3 regions of the Turicibacter sp. GALT-G1 genome follow, and region 2 is predicted to be linked to each of the others. Evidence: riboswitches for the same ligand, from Rfam matches in the RefSeq annotation. Region 2 holds a riboswitch; each other region holds the start of a gene.

Region 1 (2,276 bases), on a different contig from region 2:
TCAGGCGATTTTATTTTTGCCAGCAGAGGCCATTTTTGCAGAGATTAATGCTTACCATATTGATTTAATTGAATATGCTCAACAAAGACGAGTTTGGTTAGTTTCTCCAACAACTTTAATGTCGACTTTAACAACGATTCAAGTCATTATAAATAATCTTGAACGCGATCGTCATGCTTTAGTCATTCAACAAGAGTTAAATAAATTAGGAGATGAATTTAAGCGATATAAGGAACGTTGGGATAAATTAAGTAAACACATTGATACAGTTTCAAAAGATGTCAAAGAGATTCATATTACGACTGAAAAAATTGGAACTCGCTTTGATTCGATTTCAAATGTTGAATTAGATTTTAAAGAATAACCGTTAATAATTGACAAGTTACGAGTTTTTTCTTATAATGAATAATGAAATTAAAAATAAATATAATAATATACTCTTATTAAGAGCGATGGAGGCATAGGGGCCTATGAAGTCGCGGCAACCTCCTTGAATAGGAAGGTGCCGACCCAAGCGAGTTTAACTCGAGCAATAAGAGGGTTTGAATCAGTCATTCAAGTCCGCTTATAGCGGACTTTTTTTGTTAGCCTAAAGGGACAACTTCGGGGTTATCCACTCAAGTGCTAAGGAGTGATGAGCAGTAGTGAATCCGACCAGCCTTTGTGGTTTTACCGCATTAGATGAGCTATATGTAAGCTTATCTCTTTAAACAGAGTAAAAGTTAGATAAACTGTACACCGTAGGTGAAACTATAAGTTGTTCTTTCCATGTTATCCGCTAGTATGCTCATGATCTGAGCGGCCAGCGATAGATTATATGTACTAGTTTGTTAAAGAAAAAAGAATTACTTAGAAAAGGTGGATTATTTTTCTTAAATTGTCCATTATAGGTATGAATGATTGATTTTGTTAATGATTTTTAAATATTAACCGGCCCGAGCTATTATCTCTCGTCAGGAACTTAATAATATAGAGTATTTCTTAGTGTAATTAGAAGGAGGACATTAGTATGTCAGAACGTCGATTATTTACATCAGAATCTGTAACAGAAGGGCATCCAGATAAGATTGCAGATCAAATCTCAGATTCAATTTTAGATGCTATCTTAGCAAAAGATCCTATGGCACGCGTTGCTTGTGAAACGTCTGTGACAACAGGATTAGTCTTAGTATTTGGAGAAATTACTACTTCTTCATATGTTGATATCCAAAAGGTTGTTCGTGAAACAATTCGTGAAATTGGATATAACCGTGCGAAATATGGGTTTGATGCAGATACTTGTGCTGTGTTAACAGCTATTGATGAACAATCTGTAGATATTGCAATGGGGGTTGATCAAGCATTAGAAGCTCGTACAGGAATTATGACTGATGAGCAAATTGAAGCAATTGGTGCAGGGGATCAAGGATTAATGTTTGGTTTCGCCACAAATGAAACTGAAGAATATATGCCTTTACCAATCTCATTAGCACATAAATTATCTCGTCGTTTAACTGAAGTTCGTAAAAATGGAACCTTAGATTACTTACGTCCAGATGGTAAAACACAGGTAACAGTTGAATATGATGAGGCAGGAAAACCAGTTGCAATCGATACTGTTTTACTTTCAACACAACATTCACCAGAAGTAAGTCACGAACAAATCGAAGCAGATATTAAAAAACATGTCTTTGATGCAGTGTTACCACAAAACTTAGTAACAGAAAATACTCGCTACTTAGTTAATCCAACAGGACGCTTTGTCATTGGTGGACCACACGGAGATGCTGGATTAACAGGACGTAAAATTATCGTTGATACATACGGAGGATATGCACGTCATGGTGGTGGAGCATTCTCTGGAAAAGATGCAACTAAAGTAGACCGTTCAGCAGCTTATGCAGCTCGTTATGTTGCTAAAAACTTAGTTGCAGCGGGATATGCTGATAAAATTGAAATTCAATTATCATATGCCATCGGTGTTGCTCAGCCAACTTCAATCATGGTTGATACATTTGGAACAGGAAAAGTATCAAATGCCAAGATTGTAGAAGTTATTCGTCAAAACTTCGACTTACGTCCAGCAGGAATCATCCAAATGTTAGATTTACGTAAGCCGATTTATAAACAAACAGCTGCTTACGGACACTTTGGACGTACAGATGTTGATTTACCATGGGAACGTTTAGATAAAGTTGAAGCTTTAAAATCACAATTTTAATAAAATAAAAGCCTGGTTCTAATTTTTGAATCAGGCTTTTATTTGTGTACTTAGAATCTCTACAATCATAAACGAC
Region 2 (2,276 bases):
CATGAAATATTGTTCTAAATGTCAGATGAAAGTACAAAATCAATTGAATAACTGTCCACTTTGTGGGCAATCACTGGAGTCGGTTGAATTTGAAATTGAACGAGATTATCCAGAGCAATTTGCAAAAAAACGCCGTTTTTCTATTCGAAAATCCATTATTTTTTTAGCGATGATGATTATCTCCTTCTCATTTATCAGTGGGATTTTTCAAGATTTTCAATGGAATTGGGTATTCATTATTACAGCTGCAACACTTTACTTAACTATTAGTGCTATTTTAGGATCACGTGTGAAAAGAAATATTGGTCCAAATATTTTAACACAGGTTATTGGAATATCGGCTTTATCAATCATTATTGATTATTTTTTGGGATATAGTGGGTGGTCTTTAGAGATTATTTTCCCGCTGGGGTTAATGGCTGGAACAACTATAATTACTGTCATGATTCTTCTTAATTCAAAGCGATTTACGGATTTAGTTATTTATCAATTGATGTTTGGATTGATGGGAATTGTGATTTTGGCGATGATTTATTTCCAAGTCATTCTGTTTCGTCAAATTGCTATTATTGGAAGTTATTATACGATCATTACTTGTGTCGGTTTATTCTTCTTTGCAGATCGTCAGATGATTCATGAGTTGAAGAAAAAATTTCATTATTAATTAATATTTTTGATAAAAAATACAAATTATGTAAGAAATGATTTACAAATAGAAAAATAGATGTTATAGTATCCATAAGTTAAATAATTCCAATTGAATCGTGATTCCTTATAAAGAGAAGTGGAGGGACAGGCCCGATGAAGCTTCAGCAACCAGTACAGATGTACAGTGGTGCTAAATCCGACAGAACTATTCTGAGAGATGAGGAGAACAGGTTAGTATGCTGATTTTAAACTAAGGTGTTCTTCTGATTTCTCAGAAGGAATCCTTAGTTTTTTTAATTAAATAATAATCCTTATCGAGAGAAGTGGAGGGACAGGCCCGATGAAGCTTCAGCAACCAGTACAATGTACAAAGGTGCTAAATCCGACAGAGCTATTCTGAAAGATGAGGGAGTGAGTGAGAATTTATTTAGATTTGAACGGACTTCTTTCATCAGCATAAGGAGTCCGTTTTTATTTTGGAAACAGCAAGAAAGGAGAGTCAATATGATTGAACTGAAGAATGTGAGTAAAACTTTTTCGCTAAAGGGGAAGATTGTTGAAGCGGTTAAAGAGGTTAATTTGACAGTAGAAGCTGGTGAAATTTTTGGGATTATTGGATATAGTGGTGCAGGCAAGAGTACTTTAATTCGATGTTTAAATTTTTTAGAAGTTCCAACTGAAGGTGAAGTGATTGTTAATCGTCAAGTGCTAAATCAATTATCGCCCAAAGAATTAAGATTAGCTCGTCACAAAATTGGGATGATTTTTCAGCACTTCAATTTATTAAAGACACGAACTGTTTTTGATAACGTTGCTTATCCGTTAAAAGGTCAAAAAATTAGTAAAGAAGAAAAGAAGGAAAAAGTACTACGTCTTTTGAATTTAGTGGGTCTAGAGGATAAAGCAGATGTGTATCCTTCCCAATTAAGTGGGGGACAAAAGCAACGTGTGGCCATTGCACGAGCATTGGCTAATGATCCTCAAGTTCTATTATGCGACGAGGCAACATCTGCACTTGATCCACAGACGACAAAGTCGATTTTAAAACTTCTTAAAGAAATTAATAAAGAGTTAGGATTAACGATTGTGTTAATTACGCATCAAATGGAAGTGGTTAAAGAGATTTGTCATAAAGTTGCGGTCATGGAGAAGGGCCGTATTATTGAACAAGGAAATATTGTTAGTGTCTTTTCAAATCCACAATCAGAGATTACAAAAGATTTTGTGTCCTCATTATTCCAAGATGAGAAAATCTTTGAGTTATTAGCAGAAAGAGCACCACTAGAAGAACTGAGTCACTTAGAGAAGCTAGTTAAAATCTCATTTGTTGGTCAGCAAACAGGACATGCCTTTATTTCGAAGTTATCAAAGCAATTTAATGTAGAGGCAAGTATTTTATTTGGAAGCATTGAGATTATTCAAAAGACCCCGATTGGTCATTTGATTGTTAGCTTCCATGGTAACAAAGAAGAAATCTTTAGTGCGATTAACTATTTAGAAAACTCAGATATTCAGGTGGAGGTGTTAAAGAATGAATCAGTTGCTTAATCAAATTTGTCCGAATGTCGTAGCGTATTTTCCAGAGTTAATTCAAGCGCTATGGGATACATTATTGATGGTGGTCATCT
Region 3 (2,276 bases), on a different contig from region 2:
AAGGCATTAACTCCTAGTAAAATAATCATAACTCCCCCAAAGATGTTTGCTTTATTTCCTATCATATGCCCTAATGTTTTTCCAAAGGTTGATCCTATATAGGAAAATAAAAATGCAATAGTTGCTATGACAATAGTAGCCAGAATTAATTGTTCATAAATTAACCCGTAAGTAATCCCCGCTGCTAAAGCATCGATACTTGTCGCTATCCCAAACATCGCAAGTAACTTTAAGGATAAATCTTTTTTTTTATTGAAGCCCATCTCATGAGATTCAATATATTCTTCTTTCGAGCTTTCAAAAGCTTCTTTTAACATTCTAACACCTAATATAATTAAAATCACACCAGCGATTAAATGATTATACGTCGTGATTTCTCCACTAACAAACTTTAATGAAACAATTCCAATGACAAATAACAGACCTTGAAAAAAGCCAAAACTAATGGATACTTTAAGACGATCTCTCACTGTATGGGCTAATCCATCCATTCCTAATGTAATAGCAACCGCAAATGCATCCATAGCTAATGCAACTGACATTATCATGATAACTACTAAATATTCTTTCAACGATTCTCACCCCAACTTTAGTTTCCTTTTATCTTTACATCTTATCGAAATGATTACAAATATATGATTAAAATTTTTCTATCTCATATTATCCCTATATAAGACTTAATAAATGTGGCCTGTTTGTGGAAAAAAATAATTGACTTTCCATAAATAGGATTTATAATAGTTATTAAGATTTACAATTTTATACAACTTAACAAACTCTTATCACGAGAGGCGGAGGGACAGGCCCGATGATGCCCGGCAACCAATCAGTCATGATACGGTGCCAATTCCTGCAGACATTGTCTGAAAGATAAGGGAAAGTGTGATCTACATATAAATTATGTAATACACCTTTCTGCTTATCGAAGTAGAAAGGTTTTTTTATTTCATAAATAAGAAAATTGTAGCATCTGATTAAGAGAACGAAAGGGGAGAATTTCATGATTGTTCTTAATCAAATAAAAAAAATATTTAATACGAATTCTGGATGTGTCACTGCTGTAGATTCGGTTAACTTATCTATCCGAAAAGGGGAAATATTCGGAATTATCGGTTACAGTGGGGCTGGAAAAAGTACACTAATTCGAATGTTAAACTTACTGGAACGTCCAACTGAAGGGACAGTTACCATTGATGGGAAAGATTTAACTCAAATCTCCTCTAAAGAGCTTCGATTAGCTCGACAACAAATTGGAATGGTCTTTCAACACTTTAATTTACTCTGGTCACGTACGGTATTTGAAAATATCGCCTTCTCACTTGAGATTGCAGGGGTAAAAAAAGAAGAAATCAAGCCACGAGTTTTAGAACTTATTCAATTAGTTGGTTTAAGTGGAAAAGAAGACAATTATCCCTCTCAATTGAGTGGTGGACAAAAACAACGCGTTGGGATTGCACGTGCATTGGCTAACAATCCTAAAGTTCTACTTTGTGATGAAGCCACTTCAGCCCTTGATCCGCAAACAACAGATGAAATTTTAGATTTACTTGTTCAAATTAATAAAAAATATAACTTAACTATTGTTCTAATCACACATGAAATGCATGTGATTCAAAAAATTTGTCATCATGTGGCGATTATGGAAAGTGGGCGTATCGTTGAACAAGGAGATGTCTTAACGGTTTTCTCTAATCCTCAGCATCCAGTTACTGAACGTTTCGTTAAACAAGTAGCGAGTGAAGATGACTCAATTGAGACGGTCGAACATCTAATTAAAAAGTTCCCTAAAGGAAAAATTGTTCTTCTGAAATATCTAAAAGAAAAAGCAGAACAACCTTTCATCACAAACGTTATTCGTAACTACCAAGTGGACATTAATATTATTCAAGGAAAGGTCGTACAAACTCAAGAGGGTGGCTACGGTTCTCTTTATGTTCAACTTACGGGTCTAGAAATCATTCCAGCTCTTAATTATTTAAAAGAAGTTGGGGTAGAAGTTGAGGTGATTTCATAATGTTTTTATTATTACTACCAAATGTCAAATGGGATAAAATGTTCTCGGCAACGCTTGAAACATTATATATGACTGCTATCGCAGGTATCTTCGTCTTTATTTTAGGATTAATTATCGGGTTAGTCTTATTTTTAACAGCACCGAATCAACTCTTAGAAAATAAATGGATTAATCGTGTTTTATCAGCATTTGTTAACATTTTTCGTTCAATTCCATTTGTCATTTTAATCATTCTTTTGTTAAACTTTACAAAATTCTTAGT

What was found. Region 2 has a riboswitch for S-adenosylmethionine ahead of NEH74_RS03380 (methionine ABC transporter ATP-binding protein). Riboswitches for the same ligand answer to the same signal wherever they lie in the genome.
Region 1: linked by a shared signal. The riboswitch ahead of metK (methionine adenosyltransferase) and the one ahead of NEH74_RS03380 (methionine ABC transporter ATP-binding protein) in region 2 are both predicted to bind S-adenosylmethionine.
Region 3: linked by a shared signal. The riboswitch ahead of NEH74_RS06265 (methionine ABC transporter ATP-binding protein) and the one ahead of NEH74_RS03380 (methionine ABC transporter ATP-binding protein) in region 2 are both predicted to bind S-adenosylmethionine.

The regions. Positions count from the first base shown of each region.
Region 1 covers NZ_JAMQUS010000027.1:63,711-65,986, reverse strand. Annotated here, with positions in the region: gene NEH74_RS05665 (DNA recombination protein RmuC) at 1-364, shown strand, start outside; SAM riboswitch class I at 438-539, shown strand; gene metK (methionine adenosyltransferase) at 1,010-2,200, shown strand.
Region 2 covers NZ_JAMQUS010000015.1:55,358-57,633, reverse strand. Annotated here, with positions in the region: gene NEH74_RS03390 (hypothetical protein) at 1-18, shown strand, start outside; gene NEH74_RS03385 (DUF6320 domain-containing protein) at 2-664, shown strand; SAM riboswitch class I at 770-872, shown strand; SAM riboswitch class I at 957-1,058, shown strand; gene NEH74_RS03380 (methionine ABC transporter ATP-binding protein) at 1,153-2,196, shown strand; gene NEH74_RS03375 (methionine ABC transporter permease) at 2,180-2,276, shown strand, end outside.
Region 3 covers NZ_JAMQUS010000031.1:24,503-26,778, reverse strand. Annotated here, with positions in the region: gene NEH74_RS06270 (manganese efflux pump MntP family protein) at 1-572, opposite strand, end outside; SAM riboswitch class I at 777-877, shown strand; gene NEH74_RS06265 (methionine ABC transporter ATP-binding protein) at 1,001-2,014, shown strand; gene NEH74_RS06260 (methionine ABC transporter permease) at 2,014-2,276, shown strand, end outside.